DNA from 4 places in the Kineococcus anabasis genome. Region 1 is predicted to be linked to each of the others. Evidence: riboswitches for the same ligand, from Rfam matches in the RefSeq annotation. Region 1 holds a riboswitch; each other region holds the start of a gene.
The links. Region 1 has a riboswitch for cyclic di-AMP ahead of ACYQBY_RS08090 (C40 family peptidase). Riboswitches for the same ligand answer to the same signal wherever they lie in the genome.
Positions count from the first base shown of each region.

Region 2: it holds a riboswitch for cyclic di-AMP, as region 1 does, so the genes downstream of both, ACYQBY_RS04000 (C40 family peptidase) here and ACYQBY_RS08090 (C40 family peptidase) in region 1, are expected to answer to the same signal.
Region 3: it holds a riboswitch for cyclic di-AMP, as region 1 does, so the genes downstream of both, ACYQBY_RS20065 (M15 family metallopeptidase) here and ACYQBY_RS08090 (C40 family peptidase) in region 1, are expected to answer to the same signal.
Region 4: it holds a riboswitch for cyclic di-AMP, as region 1 does, so the genes downstream of both, ACYQBY_RS19040 (LysM peptidoglycan-binding domain-containing protein) here and ACYQBY_RS08090 (C40 family peptidase) in region 1, are expected to answer to the same signal.

Region 1 is NZ_BAAIHU010000004.1:102,320-106,717, forward strand. Features, by position in the region: gene ACYQBY_RS08075 (vanadium-dependent haloperoxidase) at 1-358, shown strand, start outside; gene ACYQBY_RS08080 (hypothetical protein) at 427-1,125, shown strand; gene ACYQBY_RS08085 (hypothetical protein) at 1,263-1,433, shown strand; gene ACYQBY_RS08090 (C40 family peptidase) at 1,481-1,969, opposite strand; cyclic di-AMP (ydaO/yuaA leader) riboswitch at 1,974-2,128, opposite strand; gene ACYQBY_RS08095 (hypothetical protein) at 2,262-2,387, shown strand; gene ACYQBY_RS08100 (alpha/beta fold hydrolase) at 2,477-3,253, shown strand; gene ACYQBY_RS08105 (VWA domain-containing protein) at 3,257-4,398, opposite strand, start outside.
Region 2 is NZ_BAAIHU010000002.1:100,183-104,580, forward strand. Features, by position in the region: gene ACYQBY_RS03990 (cryptochrome/photolyase family protein) at 1-1,190, opposite strand, end outside; gene ACYQBY_RS03995 (metal-dependent transcriptional regulator) at 1,280-1,972, shown strand; cyclic di-AMP (ydaO/yuaA leader) riboswitch at 2,179-2,307, shown strand; gene ACYQBY_RS04000 (C40 family peptidase) at 2,313-3,209, shown strand; gene ACYQBY_RS04005 (HNH endonuclease) at 3,596-4,090, shown strand; gene wrbA (NAD(P)H:quinone oxidoreductase) at 4,217-4,398, shown strand, end outside.
Region 3 is NZ_BAAIHU010000013.1:48,402-52,799, reverse strand. Features, by position in the region: tRNA gene ACYQBY_RS20075 (tRNA-Lys) at 29-101, shown strand; gene ACYQBY_RS20070 (hypothetical protein) at 264-2,186, opposite strand; cyclic di-AMP (ydaO/yuaA leader) riboswitch at 2,672-2,800, shown strand; gene ACYQBY_RS20065 (M15 family metallopeptidase) at 2,806-3,573, shown strand; gene ACYQBY_RS20060 (cytochrome P450) at 3,646-4,398, opposite strand, start outside.
Region 4 is NZ_BAAIHU010000012.1:110,590-114,987, forward strand. Features, by position in the region: gene ACYQBY_RS19030 (SDR family oxidoreductase) at 1-689, shown strand, start outside; gene ACYQBY_RS19035 (lysophospholipid acyltransferase family protein) at 877-1,707, shown strand; cyclic di-AMP (ydaO/yuaA leader) riboswitch at 1,903-2,082, shown strand; gene ACYQBY_RS19040 (LysM peptidoglycan-binding domain-containing protein) at 2,084-2,770, shown strand; gene ACYQBY_RS19045 (TrmH family RNA methyltransferase) at 2,870-3,535, opposite strand; gene ACYQBY_RS19050 (ABC transporter permease) at 3,580-4,398, opposite strand, start outside.

The DNA of each region.
Region 1 (4,398 bases):
CCTGCTGCGTCCCGTGACGTACGTGCGCCGCTACGGCATCGACCCGGGGTGGCAGACCTGGGTGAACTCCCCGCAGTTCCCGGAGCACACCTCGGGGCACTCGGTGGGCTCGTGTGCGGCGGCGACGGTGCTGACGTCGTCGCTGGGCGCGCTGGCCTTCGACGACACGTCCCTGGCCACGACCGTCGGCATCGTGCGGCGGACCCGGCACTACCGGAGTTTCCGCGAGGCCGCGGACACCGCCGCACAGAGCCGCATCTACGGGGGGATCCACTACCCCCACGGCGTCGCCAGCGGCAAGACGCAGGGCGACGCCATCGGGGAGCTCGTGGACGCCCGCCTGCGCACCGCGCCCTGAGCGCGACCCCGGCCCCTTCCGGAGCCCGGCGCGCCCGCGCCGGGGAGACGACCACGAGGAGATCAGCCATGCCGTCCCACCCGCTCCGCACCGCGCTGCTGCGCACCGCCGCGGCCCTGACCGTGCCCGGGGTCCTGCTCGCCACCGCCGGTCCGGCGGCGGCCGCGCCGAAGGACTCCACCAGCACCAAGCGCTCCGGCGCCTCGGCGTTCGTCAAGTGGACGGAGTACGACTTCGAGAACCTGCTCCCCATCCCGGACAGCAACGTCCACGTCGGGTTCCTGTCCGTGTCCAAGGAGGCGCGCGGCACGTTCCTGCACGGGCAGATCACCGACTGGCAGTGCGACCCGGGCGAGGTCCCCGGTGGGCACGCGGAACCTGGGACCCCGGGGACCTGCGACTACGTCCGTGACCGCATGCTGGGTTCCGAGGCGATGACGCTGATCGTGGACGCGCGCGCGGGGACCGCGGTGGCGACCGGTGAGGTCATCGTCAGCAACGGCGGCCACGGCGGTCCGGGGACCGAGCTGGGCCGGGTGCCGGCCCGGGTCGAGCTGCGCGGCAGCGGGCCGATGGCGTCCTACACCAGCACCGAGACCTGGAACGACGGGACGTCCACGTACCGGAGCAGGATCCGCGGGGTGGCGAGCGGCGACGCCGTGGTCACCGGCGCGCTCGGGGCGATGGGCTTCACCGACGACCGTGACGACGTCTCCTACGGGTCGTTCCGCACCTACACCGAGGTCAGCCGGGAACGCATCGGCTGACGCCCACCACCGGGTGGCGGGGGCCGGGGCGACACGTCCCGGCCCCTGGTCGCGTCCGCGGCCTTGTCCGCCGCGGACCCCGGGTGCACGCTGGAGGAGCCGCCCGCCGGGGCGGCCGGAGCGGGAGGAGTGCCACCGTGGCGGATGAGGAGGACCCGCGCGAGCGGTTCCGCGTCCTGCCGGAGCCGGTGCGGCTCGGGCAGACGTTCGCGGTCCACGACATGTCGACGGCCGCCGCCGTCGGGATGCTGGGAACGGGTGTGTTCCTCGCACCGGACGGCGCGGGCGGCGACGGCGGGAGCGACTGACCTGCGGGGCGGCGGTGCGTGGGCACCGCCGCCCCGGGGGGCCGGCCTCAGACGCGGTGGAACACCACCGCGGACGTCCAGATCTTCCGCTTGCTGATCGAGCGGCCCGAGCGCGGGGAGTCGTACATGAACCCGTCGCCGGCGTAGATGCCCACGTGGTAGGCGCGCCCACCGCGGGTGGGGAAGAACACCAGGTCGCCGGGTCGGGGGTCGGACACCCGGCGGGTGGCGTGCATCTGCTGGGTGGCCGTGCGGGGCAGGTGCACCCCGAACTGGCGGTACACGTAGCCGGTGTAGCCGGAGCAGTCGAACCCGGCGGGGGTGGTGCCGCCGTACCGGTACGGCAGGCCGACGAACCGGTGGGCGACGTCGAGGACGGCGCGCGCGTCCACGACGGCCGCGGCGGCGGGCGCGGCGGCCAGCACGGGCGCGGTGAGGCCCGTGCTGATCCCGGCGGCCAGGAGCAGCGCGGCGGGGGCGGTCAGGAAGCGGGGACGACGGCGCGCGGGCGCGCCGGAGGACATGCGCTCGGGCATGGCGGACTCACCTCTCGACGCCTGCGAGGTGAGCTGTCGGGTTCGGGTGGAAGGTTCACCCGGCTCAGGTCGTGAGCTTCACCCCGAGGACGCGGCTGGTGCCGCGCCCGGTAAGTGGGTCCCCCGCCCTCTGCCGTGACGGTCTCGCGTCGCCCCCAGCGCCGGCAGAGGCTCGGCGCACGCTGGGAGCACCCCGGAGGGATCTCCAGGGCAGCCGGAGCTTACTGTGCGGAGTGAATCGTGCCAACCCTGTGACAGTGCTGTGCATGTGGGTGTGGCGCCGGATCACCCTGTGTCCTCACCCCCGGACGGGGGCCGTCAGGTCGTCCACGGGGCGGCGGGTGCCCCCGGTGGCCACCGCGCGCAGCGCCGCCGCGTCAGCCCCACGGCGTACCGCCGCAGCTTCCGCACCGCCTGACGCGTGCCCACGGCGAACACGGCTCCCGCGGTCCGCCGCCGCCCTCCACACTCGCCGGGACAGCGCTGCGCACCTCCGGGAGGCACACCGTGGGCGAGGTCCTCGGGCACGACCTGCTGGGCGACGGGCCGCGCCGGGTGGTCGTCCTCAACGACTGGCTGAGCGACACCGGCGCGTGGGACCCCGTGCGCCCCTCCCTCGACGGCGGCACGTCCACGTGGGCGTTCGCGGACGTGCGGGGGTACGGGCGCTCCCGGCACCTCACCGCGCAGCCCTCGGCGGCGGCCGTCGCGCGGGACGTGGTGGCCCTGGCCGACACCCTCGGCTGGGAGCGGTTCGCCGTCGTCGGGCACTCCATGACCAGCCTGCCCGCCCTGCACCTGGCGCAGCACTCCCCCGGCCGCGTCGAGCGCGCCGCCGTCCTGACCCCGCCGCCACCCGGGGGTCTCGGCGCCGACGCGGCCGCGGTGGACCGGATGCGCGCGCTGGCGCTCGCGGACGACGAGGGCCGCCGGGGGGCGCTGCGCTCGATGTGGGGCGTCCGGCTGACCCCCGGGTGGCTGGAGTTCAAGCTCGCCGGGTGGCGTGCCGCCGCGGACCCGCGGGCCGTCGCCGCGTACGTCGAGATGTTCGCCCGCGACGGGGTCGCGGAACCGTCGGCCCCGGCCCGGGTGCCGGTGCTCGCGGTGACCGGGGAGGAGGACGGCGAGCCCCTGCGCGCCACCGCGGTGCGGGCGGGCTGGGAGCCGCTGTGCCCGCGGTTCGCGCTGGAGGCGCTGCCCCGGTGCGGGCACTACCCGATGCAGGAGATGCCGCCCCTGCTGGCGGCGGTGCTGGAGCGGTTCCTCGGCGAGGCGGAGAGCTGACCCCTACGGCAGCAGCCCGTTCGCGCGCGCCTGCACCAGCCAGCCCGGGTACTCCGTCATCAGCAGGTCGAACAGCTCGTCGTCCCCGATCGCCGCGGGGTCCTCCACGCTGAAGAAGTCCGCGTTGTCCACCAGGCGCCCCGGCATCTCGTCGAGCTGCTCGAGGAACTCGAACTCCCCGCCGGACGTGCGGCCCCAGCCGCGCCGGGTGGACCGCTTGGCCGCCAGGTCGCGCGAGGAGCGGCCGATCGCCATGAACTGCCAGAACAGCGGCTCGTAGCTGCTGGAGCGGACCTGCTCGGCGGTGACGTCCTGGTCGAACGTCTGCCCGTCGGTGACGAACATGACGTACACGGGCACGTCCGCGCGCAGCGGGGTGCGGCGCTCTGAGTCGGAGCCGAAGTAGTGCCGGCGCAGCAGCTTCATCGCCTTGCCGTAGTAGGTGGAGGGCTCCAGCCTGCTGCGCAGCGGGTCGGTGAAACCCGTGACGGTGCCGAGGTCCAGGGCACCCGCGGCGTGCCCGTCGCGGCCGAACAGGAACACGTCCACCGCGCCGTCGTCGTCGAAGCGCAGGCCGAGCGCGAGGATCCGCTCGCACAGCTTCTGGATCTTCCCGCTGAGGTAGAGGCGGGCCATGGAGCCGCTGATGTCCAGGCACAGCGCGACCCGGGCGGTGTGCTCGCCGAGGCCCTTCTTCTCCAGCGACAGCGCGGCGGTCTTCACGAGGCTGACGATGTGCGGGGCCTCGGCCTCGGCGCGCTTCTCCAGGCTGAGCTGACGCTGCTTCTTCAGGCTGAGCGCGGGCGCCGCGGGGGCGGGGTCCGCCGGTGCGGGGCTGCTCTGCGCCGGGGCCGGCTCGTCGTCCACCGAGATGCCGAAGTCCGTGGCCAGGCCCCCCAGGCCGCTGGCGTACCCCTGCCCCACGGCGCGGAACTTCCAGGCACCACCGCGCTGGTACAGCTCCCCGAACACGAACGCCGTCTCCGTGGAGGCGTCCGCGATGTCGAAGTGCGCCACCACCGCGCCCGAGGGGTCGAGGACGTCCAGCGCGAGACCCGCGACCTGCCCGAACGTTCCTCCGTCGGCGGAGGCGGCGAGCACGACCCTGGTGATCCCCGCGGGCAGCGCCGCGAGGTCGACCTCCA
Region 2 (4,398 bases), on a different contig from region 1:
TGCCCCTGCGTCACCGGGTTGAAGACCCGGAAGAACGGCGCCGCGTCCGTCCCCGACCCCGCCACCCACTGCCAGCCGTGGGCGTTGCTCGCCAGGTCCCCGTCGCGCAGCCGGTGCATGAACTCCCGTGCGCCGTAGGTCCACTCCACGTGCAGGTCCTTGACGAGGAAGCTCGCCACGACCATCCGCACCCGGTTGTGCATCCAGCCCTCGGCGCGCATCTGCCGCATCCCGGCGTCGACGAAGGGGAAGCCGGTGCGCCCGGCGGCCCACGCCTCGAAGGCATCCCCGGGCTCGGAGTAGGCCAGGCGCTGCATCTCCGGCCGCAGGTACTCCCGCGCGCTCTCCGGCCGGTGCCACAGCACGTCGGCGTAGAACTCCCGCCAGGCCAGCTCCGTGCGGAACGCCTCCGCGCCCGGTGAGCCGGAGGAGGCCAGGTCCGCCAGGAGCGTGCGCGGGTGGACCTCGCCCCACTTCAGGGCGGCGGAGAGCTGGGAGGTGCCGTCGAGGTCGGGGCGGTCGCGGGAGGTGTCGTAGCCCGCGAGCACGGTGTCGCGGAACTCCCGCCAGCGCAGCAGCGCGAACTGCTCGCCCGGCGGGGGCAGCCTGAGGTCCCCCAGGTCCGGGGCGGCGGGCCAGTCCTCGCCGTCCACGCCGGGCGCGGCCCCGCGCAGCCACCGCGCCCGCGGGGGCGGCCCGGCGGGTGCGGGCCAGCCGTGGGCGCGCCAGGCACGGGCGAACGGCGTGAACACCTTGAAGGGCTCCCCGGCGCCGGTGCGCAGGGTGCCGGGGCCGACGGCGTAGGGGGTGCCGGTGCGCACCAGGGCGCGCCCGGCGGCCTCCAGGGCCGCGGCGACCGCCTCGTCGCGGCGGCGGCCGTAGACCCCGGTGTCGGCGCTGGCGTGGACGCTCGCGGCGCCGACCTGCGCCGCCAGGCGCGGCACGACCTCCACCGGGTCGCCCGCCACGACGGCGAGGGTCCCGCCGAGGTCGGCGTCGAGCGCGCGCAGAGAGGTGAGCAGGTAGGCGCGGCGGGCGTCGCCGGAGGGTCCCCACAGGGCGGGGTCGAGGACGAAGAGCGGCAGGACGGGCCCGCGCTCCGCCGCCTCGTGCAGGGCCGGCAGGTCGCCCAGGCGCAGGTCGCGGCGGAACCACAGCACGGCGGCCCGCCCGGGGCCCGGTGTCGTCACGGCGGGGACGCTAGCGGCGCGGGGAGCCGCCCGCGCGGGGAGCGCGGCGGGTGCGTGCACCGGTCGGGCCCATGCCCGAGAATGCGCGCGTGAGCGACCTCATCGACACCACCGAGATGTACCTCCGCACGATCTTCGAGCTCGAGGAGGAGGGCATCGTGCCGATGCGGGCCCGGATCGCCGAGCGCCTGCACCACAGCGGTCCCACGGTGTCGCAGACGGTCGCCCGCATGGAGCGCGACGGGCTCCTGCACGTCAGCGCGGAGCGCCACCTGGAGCTGACGGAGGAGGGGCGGGTCAAGGCCACGCGCGTCATGCGCAAGCACCGCCTGGCGGAGCGGCTGCTCACCGACGTCATCGGCCTGGACTGGGAGCTGGTCCACGAGGAGGCCTGCCGCTGGGAGCACGTCATCTCCGAGGACGTCGAACGCCGGCTCGTGGAGATCCTGGAGCACCCGCACTTCTCGCCGTACGGCAACCCGATCCCGGGCCTGGCGGAGCTGGGGGAGAGCGGTGAGGCGGAGGACTTCCGCGCGGGCGTGGCGCCCCTGACCACGGTGGAGGCGACCGGCCGGCCGGTGGTCGTGCGCCGCCTCGGCGAGCCGGTGCAGACGGACAAGGACCTGATGGGGCGCCTCGCCGCGGCGGGCCTGCGGCCCGGTACCGAGGTGGGGGTGCGGCGCGGGCCGCAGGGGCTGGCGCTGGTGCTGGACGGCCGGGAGGTGGACCTGACGGCGGCGCAGGCGTCCCACGTCTTCGTGGAGGTGCCCGCACCCCGGTGACCGGACTGACCGTGATCGGGTGGTGACGCAACGAAATTTTTCGCACGCTCCCGACACGAGTTCGTGACAGCGGCGTGACTTCCTCCGCCGGACTGGGTTAATGTCGCGCCGCTTCCCACCGTGCGGTGGGGAGTCCTGGTGCGGACGCCGAGCCCTGCCACCGCCCCAGGTCCCGCGAGAACGCATGGCAGGGGTGGGGGAACCACTTTTTCGGGCCGCTCGGTCCTGACTCCGGTCGGGTGCGGGTGGTCCTCGGGGTGAAGCCGGTGCGAACCGGCCGGGCGATACTCCCGTCCGAACCCGACAGCTCACCTCGCAGGCGTCGGAGAGGTTCACCACCTTGTCGACCCGCCATTCGGCGCGCCACCGTGCCGCCGCGCGCCCGCTCACCCCGCTGACGACCGCCTCCGAGAGCCTGCGCCGCAACGTCGGCGCCGTCGGCCGCGGCACGGCCGTCGTGGCCGCCTCCTCCGGCCTCGTCCTCTCCGTCGCCGTGTCCGCCGACGCGACGGTGCAGGCCGCTCCCGCAGCGGTCGCCACCACGGGGACGCTGCCCGCCGCCGGGATCGTCACCGCCCCGCTCCAGGCCGCCCCGGCGACCGTGCAGACCGCGTTCGCCACGCTCCCGGCCCCGGCTCCCGCCCCGGTCGTCGAGCAGGCCGCCCCCGCCGCGGTCGAGGCGCGCACGCACCGCGCCGCGATCCAGGGCGTCCTCGACGCCGGCCGCATCGCGCGCGCCTCCCGCAGCGGAGCCCGTGTCGCGCCGGCCCCGCGCGGCGACGTCGCACCGCAGGTCCTCGCGCCGCCGGCCCCCGCCGCGGTCGCGCCGCCGGCCCCCGCCCCGGCCCCGCCGCCCGCGCCGGCCCCCGCGCCGGCCCCGGTGGACCGCCGCGCGCAGGTGCTGGAGATCGCCGCCCGCTACATCGGCACGCCGTACGTCTACGGCGGCACGACCCCCCGCGGCTTCGACTGCTCCGGCTACACCGGGCACGTCTTCCGCGAGATCGGCGTGAACCTGCCGCGCGTCTCCCACGACCAGATGCTCGCCTCGCGGCGGGTCCCCGCCGCCGAGGCGCTGCCCGGCGACCTGGTCTTCATGGCCAACGGTGGTGGCCGCGTCTACCACGTCGGCATCTACGCCGGCGACGGGATGATGTTCGACTCCCCGCGGGCCGGCAAGACGGTCACCAAGCGCAAGATCTGGACGAGCTCGGCCTTCTTCGGCCGCGTCCTCTGAGCGGAGCCGGTGCGTCCTCCGGGCGCTCGGCACCACCCGCGGCGACGGCCCGCGCAGCCCCCCGGCGGGGCCGCGCGGGCCGTCGCCGTCCCCCCTGCGGGTGGGGCCGGGGTGAGCGGGACGCGGCCGGTCGGGCGTGGAGGGTGACGTGGGGCGGAGCCGGACGTACAGTGCGATCCACGACGACGGCACCACGGAGGCACAGTGCTCACCCCACCGACCCACCCGCTCGCGGGGACGGGTGCGCGCCCACGGCGCAGGAGAGGTGTGGGCGGATCGATCCACAGCCACCACCACCATTCGGTGCGCGTGCCGGTGCACGCCGTCCTCATCAGAGGCGCCCTCCCATCCCGGGACGGCGCCTCTTCTCGTCGGTGGAGGTGGATGTGCGCACCCTCGTGCTGAACGCAGGCTACGAACCGCTCGCCGTGGTGACCTTCCGCAGGGCGCTGGTCCTGGTCCTGTCGGGCAAGGCCTCGGTGGTCGTGGAGGACGGCGAGCCCGTCATCGGCGCCACCCTCACCCTGGCCAGGCCGTCGGTGATCCTCCTCGGGCGCTACGTCCGCGTGCCGCACGGGCGCACGGTGCCCGTGAGCCGGCGCGGGGTGCTGCGCCGCGACCACCACCGCTGCGCGTACTGCCGCGGCCCGGCCAGCACCGTCGACCACGTCCTGCCGCGCAGCCGCCGCGGCCCGGACTCGTGGGAGAACCTCGTGGCCTGCTGCGTGCGCTGCAACAACGCCAAGGGCGACCGGACGCCCGAGGAGATGGGCTGGAACCTGCCGTTCACGCCGATGGCGCCCCGCGGGGCGTCGTGGGTGGTGCGGGGCGCGGACCAGGCGGACCCGCGCTGGGAGGAGTTCCTCGCCGCGGCGGCCTGACCCGGTCCGGCGGTGCCCCCGCCGGGCGCCCCTGCGGCCGGGTGGCGTGCTCCGGGCGGGCGGCATAGCGTCGGGGATGAAGTTGAGCAGTCCACCACTTCGCCCCCGAGTTCTGGAGAGAACACAGTGAGTGACCCGGTTCGTCTCAGCGTCATCTACTACTCCTCGACCGGCACGAACTACGAGATCGCCCGCGCGATCGCCGAGGCCGCCGAGCAGGAGGGCGCCGAGGTGCGCCTGCGCAAGGTGCACGAGCTCGCGCCGAAGGAGGCCGTCGAGAGCAACCAGGGCTGGGCGCAGCACGCCGC
Region 3 (4,398 bases), on a different contig from region 1:
AGCACGCCTGCTAGGGTTTCGACCCGTTGCGCCGTTAGCTCAATTGGCAGAGCAGCTGACTCTTAATCAGCGGGTTCGGGGTTCGAGTCCCTGACGGCGCACTCGCGAGAAGACAGGCCCCCTGAGCATGCTCAGGGGGCCTGTCCCGCGTTCCGGGGCGTCCCGCCGGACGGATCGAGGACCCGGCGCCGGCCCGCCCCCGCAGCCCCCGGACCCCGGGTCCCCGGGCGGCGGGGTCCCCGCCGCCCGGGGTCCGCCCCGGCTCAGGCGGTGCCGCCGCCCGCCGCCGTGGTGGCACGTCCGGGCACGGCAGCCGGCGCCGGGCCCGCCGCAGCGTCCGGATCGCCGCCCGGCCCCCCGTCCGGAACGCTGTCCGGCTCGACGACCTGGGAGGTGCTCAGCCGCCGGCCGTACCGGACCCCGAGCACCAGCAGCGCCAGACCCACGCCGAGGTAGGCCCCCACCCGCTGGATGCCCTCCAGCACGCTGGCGTCGACGAGGACCTTGAGGACGGCCGCGCCCATCGCCACCAGGCCCGCGTCGCGCAGGGCCGCCACGCGGGCCCGGGACAGGAAGGCGCCGAGGAGCGCGAAACCGACGGCGGCGAAGCCGAGGGTCGTGACGAGGTGCCCGAGGAGGAAGCCGTCGGTCCCCGGGACGAGCAGGACACCGGCGGGGACCGCGGCGGCGGCGGTGCCGTACCAGAGCAGGACGAGCGCCGGGCACCACACCGACGGCACCGGCAGGGCGGCCGGCCACAGCCGCCCCAGCGCCCCGGCGGTGGAGAGGACCCACACCACGAGCAGCACGGCGGAGAGGACGTCCGGCCACGAGGCCGTGCCGGCGAGCGCGGAGGGGTCGACGAGGTCCGTCGGCAGGACCCGCGCCAGCAGCTGGGTGAGGGCCACGAGGCCGAAGGCCAGGGAGGTGACGAACGCGGTCCTGGTGCGGGAGACGTGGCTCAGCGCGTCCAGCGCGAGCGCCTGCCCCAGCAGGAAGGCCACCGCGTACGGGGCGGCCACCAGGTGCAGCGTCATCGCCAGGACGAACGAGGCGGCGACCGCCCACAGCGTGGTGCGCACGGCCACCCCGGCAGGCCTGCGGCCGCGGCCGGTCAGCAGCGCGGCGGCGGCGAGCAGGACGGACAGCGGCGCGAGGACCGCGACGACGAACCGGTCACCGCCCTGGATCTGCACGAGCGTGAAGACCGGCACGGCGTACACGGCGGCGGCCACCGCCAGGTAGCGGTCCTGCCGGGGGTCGCGCGAGCCGAGCAGGGCCCACGCCCAGACGAGCACGGGGGCGGCGAGGGTCACCGCCAGCACGGCACCCCGGGGCTCCAGCCCGGCGAGCGGCGCCGCCGAGGTGGTGTGCAGCCACAGCAGCGCGAGGACGGCGACGTGCAGGGTGCGCCAGCGCGGGCGCGCCCGCAGGACCCGGGCACAGCCCAGCGCCAGCACGAGGACGTGCGCACCCACGAGGTGCAGGCCCTCCAGGCCCGCGACGAACGGCACGAGGGCGCAGACCGCGGTGACCGCGACGACGCCGAGCGCCTCGCTGGACCACCGGCGGGCCACCTCCAGACCCGCCAGGGCGAGCGCCACCGCGGCCAGCAGCCCCGGCACGGGGTGCAGCCACCCGTAGACGGCGGTCGTCGCCACGAGGGTGAGGTAGAGGCCGGTGAGACCGACGGCGGCGAGGGACACCGCGCCGGCGCCGGTCCCGGCGCGGGTGCGGACCCGCGCGCCGGCGGCGAGCAGGCCCAGGGACAGCACCGCCAGGGACACCGTGCGCGGCACGGGGCCGAAGACGCCGTGCCGCACACCGAGGACGACGAGGTAGGTGACGCCGACGAGGGTGATGACGGTGCCCACGGCGGCGAAGAGGCGCGAGAGCAGCCTCTCGCGGTCGGCGCCCGTGGACGGCCGCGGCTCCCGCCGCCCGCGCGGCGGGGGCGCGTAGGGCTGGGCCTGGGGCGGGGCCTGGGGCGCCGGTACCGGCGGGTGCAGCACGGCGGTCGGTGCGGGCGACGGCACGGCGGCCGGTGCGGGCGGGTCCGCGCGGGGGGCCGCGGGACGTACGGCGTCCTCGAGGGAGTCGAGGCGGGCGTGCAGGGCGCGCACGCCGTCGTCGAGGCGGCGGAACTCCTCGGCGAGGTACTGCCGCAGCTCATCAGGGGCGGTCATGAGGGCTCCAGGTGTCGGCCGCACCCGGGCGCGGTGCACTCCGGTGGGCTGGTGGTCGACCGACGGTAACGCTAGGGAGCGTTGCGCGACGGATGCGTCGGGAATTCGGCTCGCGGCCTCATCCGTTCGGTGCGATCCGGCCCTGCGTGTTCACCCGGACGGGCTCACGCGATACCGCCACCCACCCGGGAATCACGTTTCGCACCGGCTTCAGAACTGTGCGCCACGTGTTCACCGTCGCCGCACCACCACCCTGCGCCACGAAGGTCCCCACAATGAGCAACGAGTCGCTGACGCAGCGAAACATGTTGTGTCACTTGACATCTCGCTCCCTGGACAACCGTGACCCCGACGTGACATCCCCGCCCCGCTCGGGTTAGGGTCGCGCCGCTTCCCGCCGTGCGGTGGGAAGTCCTGGTGCGGACGCCGAGCCCTGCCACCGCCCCAGGTCCCGCGAGAACGCATGGCAGGGGTGGGGGAACCACTTTCTCGGGCCGCTCGGTCCTGACTCCGGTCGGGTGCGGGTGGTCCTCGGGGTGAAGCCGGTGCGAACCGGCCGGGCGATACTCCCGTCCGAACCCGACAGCTCACCTCGCAGGCGTCGGAGAGGTTCACCACCTTGTCGACCCGCCCTCCGGCGCGCCACCGCGCCGCCGCGCGCCCGCTCACCCCGCTGACGACCGCCACCACCAGCCTGCGCCGGACCGTGTACGCCGCGGGGCGCGGCACCGCCGTCGTGGCCGCCTCGACCGGCCTGGTCGTCTCCCTCACCGGCGCCGCGGACGCCGCCGTCCGCGGTGGCACCGCCACGGCCGTCGCGGGCGGCGCCACGGCCGTCGTGGGCGGCGCCGCGGCGGGCCTCGCCGGCGCCGCGTTCGGCGCCGTGCAGACCGCGGCCGTCGCCGCCCCCGTGGCCGCGCCCGTCGTGGTCGCGGTGGAGACGAGCTTCGCCGCCCTGCCGGAGGCGCCCCCGCCGCCGCCGCAGCGGGACGCCGACGGCGTCCCCGCCGACCTCGTGCGCTTCGGCAACGGCAGCCTGCCGCCGGAGGCGCTGCACCCGATCGGCCAGGGCGCGCACGCCATGTGGGCCCCGGCGGCGGAAGCCTTCCAGCGCATGTCCGAGGCCGCGGGCCGCGACGGGATCACCCTGCGCGTCACCGACTCCTACCGCTCCTACGCCGAGCAGGTCGCCCTCGCGGTGCGCAAGGGTCTCTACGGCCACGGGGGCCTCGCCGCCCGGCCGGGTACGAGCAACCACGGCTGGGGGCTCAGCATCGACGTGGACACCGCGAACGGGACGCTGGAGTGGCTGCGCGCCCACGCGGCGGAGTTCGGCTACGACGAGGACGTGCCCGGCGAGCCCTGGCACTGGACGTACACCGCCTGACCCGCACCACCGCACGTCTCCCCGCGGCCCCGCCGCGCGGCCTCCCGGCCGTGCGGTGGGGCCGTCGCCGCGTCAGGCGCGCCGGCGCGCGGAGACCAGCAGCGGCATCCCCCCCGCGGGGCGCAGGGTGACGAGCGACTCCACGCGGGGCTCCGGGCCGGGCGCGGGGCGCAGGGCGTGGTCCCGCAGCAGGGACGCGAGCACCAGCACACCCTCCACCAGCGCCACGTCCCGCCCGATGCACAGCCGCGGCCCGGCCCCGAACGGCACGTAGCCCTCCCGGCGCACCCGCTCCAGGAACCGCCCCGGGCGGAACGCCTCGGGGTCCTCCCACAGCGCCGGGTGCCGGTGCAGCGCCCACGTGCAGACGATGACGAGCGTGCCCGCGGGGACCGGCACCCCCGCCACCACGTCGTCGGCCAGGGCGCGGCGCGTCACCACCCACGCCGGCGGGTACAGGCGGAGGGACTCCTCCAGGACGGCGCGGGTGAACGGCAGCGCCTGCAGGTCGTCCCAGCCGGGCTCGCGGCCGCCCGGCCCCCCGAGGACGGCGTCCAGCTCGGCGTGCAGCCGCGCCTGCTCCCCCGGGTGGCGCGCGAGCAGGTGCAGCGTCCACGTCAGCGCCGAGGCCACCGTCTCGTGGCCGGCCACCACGAACGTCACCAGCTCGTCGCGCACCTGCCCGGGGGGCAGCCCGGCGCGCAGCAGCAGCGCCAGGACGTCGGTGTCGTCCGGGCCCACGCCCGCCTCCCGGCGCAGCCGCACCAGCAGCTCGCACACCTCGTCCACGCGCGCCACCGCCCGGCGCAGCCGCCGCCTCCTCGG
Region 4 (4,398 bases), on a different contig from region 1:
AGCCGGGCACCGTCGTGGACACGTACCTGCAGCTGCGCCTGTCCCAGCTCGACGCCGGCGCGCGGGTGCGGGAGTTCGCGCGGATCAGCGGCCGCCTGCCGGGGTGGATCGGCGCCGAGCGCCGCGACCGCGGCAGCTTCCTGCGCTCGCTGTTCCGCGGCTACGCCGGCGTGGACCTCGACGAGCTCGAGGCGTACGTGGACGACGTGGTGGGCCCGCAGCTCCTCGCGCAGATCAGCTCCGACGCGCTGCGCCGCATCTCGGCCCACCGCGAGGCGGGGCACCGCACGATCCTCATGACCGGCGACGTGCGGCCCATCACCCGGCCGCTGACGGGCCTGTTCGACGAGGTGGTGTGCACGGAGCTGGAGGAGCGGCTGGACGGCGAGGGGCGCCGGCGCGCGACGGGCTTCCTGACCTCCCCGCCGCTGGTGGGCGAGTCGCGGGCGGCGTGGCTGCGCCGGTACGCCGAGACGCAGGGCGCGGACCTGGCCGCCGGCCACGCCTACGCGGACTCCCACTCCGACCTGCCGCTGCTTCGCACGGTGGGCTCCCCGGCGGCGGTGTCCCCGGACGTGCCGCTGTTCCGGGCGGCGCGGGCGGCCCGCTGGCCGGTGGTGGACTGGACGACGGACGCCTCCAGCAGCCGGCTGCGCCTGCCGCAGCGCATCCTGGCGGGCCGCGACTGACCCCGCGACCGGTCCCGCGGCGGCCCGGTCGCCGCCCGCGCGGCGGCGACCGGCCCCGCCGGGGGTTCCGTGATTGGATGCGCGGCGTGCCCCGTGCCACCCCACGCGCCGCGGACGCGGCCGAGACACACACCGCCGCTGCGGGAACACCGGCCGCCGCGACGGCCCAGGGCGAGGAGGCCCGCCGATGACCATGCTGATGTCGACGCCCGGTCCCTCCCGCCTGCTGGCCCTCGTGCAGCGCCTGCGGGGCGGGTCGCCGGGTGCGGGCGGGTCCGCGGGCCCCGGCGGCCCGGGGGGTGAGCGGCGCCCGAAGCGGGTGCACTCCAACGACTGGGTGCGCACCCGGCCGGCGACCGCGGTGCGCACCGGGCTGCAGCGGGGGCTGCTGTTCCCGGTGCTGCGTGCGGAGGTGGCCACCGACGTGTTCGGCGCGGACGTCTTCGACCGCATCGAGGGCCCCGTCGTGATCGTCGCCAACCACTCCTCGCACCTGGACACCGCGGTGCTGCTGCGGGCGCTGCCGGGCAGGCGCCGCCGGCGCACGGCGGCCGCGGCCGCGGCCGACTACTTCTTCGACGTGTGGTGGCGCGCCACGGCCTCGGGCCTGGTCATCGGCACCTTCCCGCTGGAGCGCCGGGGCGGTGTCTCCAGCACCCCGGCGGACCTGCTGGCGCAGGGCTGGAACCTCATCTGGTTCCCCGAGGGGGGCCGCTCCTACGACGGCAGGCTGCGGGAGTTCAAGAAGGGCGCCGCGTACGTCGCCCTGGAGAACGACGTGCCCGTCGTGCCGGTGGCGCTGCGGGGCACGTACGAGGCGATGCCGCCCAGGCGCAACTGGCCGGCACCGGGCCGCCCCCGCGTGACGGTGCGCTTCGGCGAGCCGCTGCGGGGCGTGCCGGGCGAGAAGGCCTCGTCGTTCACCCCGCGCATCCAGGACGCCGTGGTGAAGCTGCTGGCGGAGTCGGAGGCGGCCGACGGGCCCGTCGGGCCGCGCGGGGCCGCGCGGGGCCGCTGAGCGGCCGCACGGCGCACCGGGAGCGGACCGGTCGGGGCGCGCGGGGGTCGGTCCCCACACGCGCCCCGTCCGTCACACCGCTTGTCAACTGTGCGCAGTCGTGGTGTGACAAACGTCTCCGATGTGTACGGATCCTTGCGAACTTGTTACCTTCGCCCTGCCCCGTCGACGACGGGGCACGGTCGCGGACACGCCGAGTCCTGCCCGCCGCGACCGGCACAGGAGTCGAGAACGGGCAGGAGCGGGGGACCCACAGGTTCCTCGGACACACCGCTTGCGGTGCGTCCTCGGGGTGAAGCCGCCTCCCGGCGGCCGGGTCAACAACCTTCGACCCGAACCCGACAGCTGACCTCGCAGGCGTTGGAGGTCATCCGTCATGTCTGCGTTCCCGCGCGCCCGCACCCCCAAGCACACCCCCCGCCACCGCGCCGAGTCCGCGCCGGTCACCGCCGCCCTCGCCCGCCGCGGCGCCCTCACCCTGGCCGCCGGCGCCGCCGGGGCCACCATGATCGTCTCCTCGGCCGGCAGCGCCAGCGCCGCGGCGGAGTCCGAGTGGGACCGCCTCGCCCGCTGCGAGTCCGGCGGCAACTGGCACATCAACACCGGCAACGGCTACTACGGCGGCCTGCAGTTCAGCCGCGGCACCTGGAACGCCTTCGGCGGCGGGCAGTTCGCCCCCCGCGCCGACCGCGCCACCCGCGAGCAGCAGATCGTCGTCGCCGAGCGCACCCTGGCCCGCCAGGGCTGGCGTGCGTGGCCCTCGTGCTCCCGCAAGCTGGGCCTGCGCGGTGCGGCCGACCCGGTCGGCGCCGAGGCCCGCCTCCTGGGCCGCCCGGCCCCCGCCCCGGCGCCGGCCCCCGCTCCCGCGGCGGCCCCCGCCCCGGCGCCCGCACACCTCGCCGGCGCCCGCACCCACACCGTCGCCCCCGGCGAGACCCTGTACCGCATCGCCACCCGCAACGGCGTGCGCGGCGGCTGGCGTGCGGTGTACGACGCCAACCGCGACGTCATCGGCGCCAACCCCGGCGCCATCCGCGTCGGCCAGGTCCTGCGCCTGCCCTGAGCCCCACCCACCCCGCGGGAACGGGGACGTCCTGGGCGCGACACCCCGGTGTCGCGCGGCAGGACGTCCCCGCGCCGGGCGGGGCGGCGCCGGGGAGTGCTACGGCACCTGGCCGAAGACGTGCCGGCGGACCCAGGCGTGCATCGCCACCGCCGCCGCCGCGCCCACGTTGATCGAGCGGGTGGAGCCGAACTGGCCGATGGCCAGCACCGCGGCGCACTCCGCCAGCGCCTCGGCCGACAGCCCCGGCCCCTCCTGACCGAACAGCAGGAGCGCGTCCCGGGGCAGGTCGAACGTCTCCAGGGGTACCGACCCGGGCACGTTGTCGATCCCCACCAGGGTCAGGCCTGCACCGCGCGCCCACGCGGCCAGCTCCCCCACGTCCGCGTGGTGCCGCACGTGCAGGTAGCGGTCGGTGACCATCGCGCCGCGCCGGTTCCAGCGGCGGCGGCCCACCACGTGCACCCCCGCGGCGTTCACCGCGTTCGCGGTCCGCACGACCGAGCCGATGTTCGCGTCGTGCTGCCAGTTCTCCACCGCCACGTGCAGGGCGTTCCGCGTCCGGTCCAGCTCGGCGACGATCGCCTCGTTGGACCAGTACCGGAAGCGGTCCTCGACGTTCCGGCGGTCGCCCGTTGCGAGCAACTCGGGGTCGAAACGGGCATCGCCGGGCCACGCGGCCGGCCCGCCCGGCCACGGCCCGACCCCCACCACGCGCTCCGCGCCGGGGTCGGGCCCGCCGGGCGGGCCGGACCGGGAGGGCACGGCGTCCAGCCCGTCCTGCTCGCTCACCCCGTGCGGCTCCCCGCTCACTCTGGCCGCGCCCACGCCGCGCGCAGCCCCAGGGCCCGGCCCGTGCGCAGCAGCGAGTTCTCGTAGAGCCGCCGCGCCACCACCACCAGCACCCACGCCGTGAGCGCGACCAGCGCCAGCGCCGCGAACGGCTCCCACGCCGCCGCGTCGCCCGACAGGACCCGCCGCGGCATCACCAGCGGCGACGACAGCGGCACGTAGGACAGGACGGTCTGCACCGGACCAGGATCCTGCACGAGCACCGCCGCGCAGAACGGCACCAGCACGAGGAGCTGCACCGGCGTCGCCGTCGACGTCAGGTCCTCCAGCCGGCTGGCCATCGCCCCCGCCGCCGCCCACAGGCACGACAGCATCGCGAAGCCCACCGCGAAGAACACCAGGAACCACAGCGCCGCCACCGGCAGCGCCGGCAGGTCCCGCAGCGCCCCCGAGCCGCCCAGCGCGACCCCCGCCAGCCCCGCCGCCACCAGCAGCGCCAGCTGCCCCAGCGCCAGCAGCCCGTTGCCCACGATCTTCCCGACGAGCAGCAGGCGCACCGGCACCGCCGTCACGAGCAGCTCCACGACCCGCGTCTGCTTCTCCTGCACGACGCTCTGCGCGATGGCGAAGCCGAAGCCGAAGACCAGCACCACCTGGGAGAACAGGACCGCGGAGGCCAGGCCCAGCAGCAGCACCGTGGCCGGGTCCACCGCCCCCGGCGCCAGCAGCCGCTGCGCCGGCGCCGGGGTCGCCAGCAACCGCGCGGCCCGCTCCCGGGGCACCCCGGCCTCCGCGAGACCCGCCAGCACCTGCGCCTCCCGCGCCCGCTCCGCGAC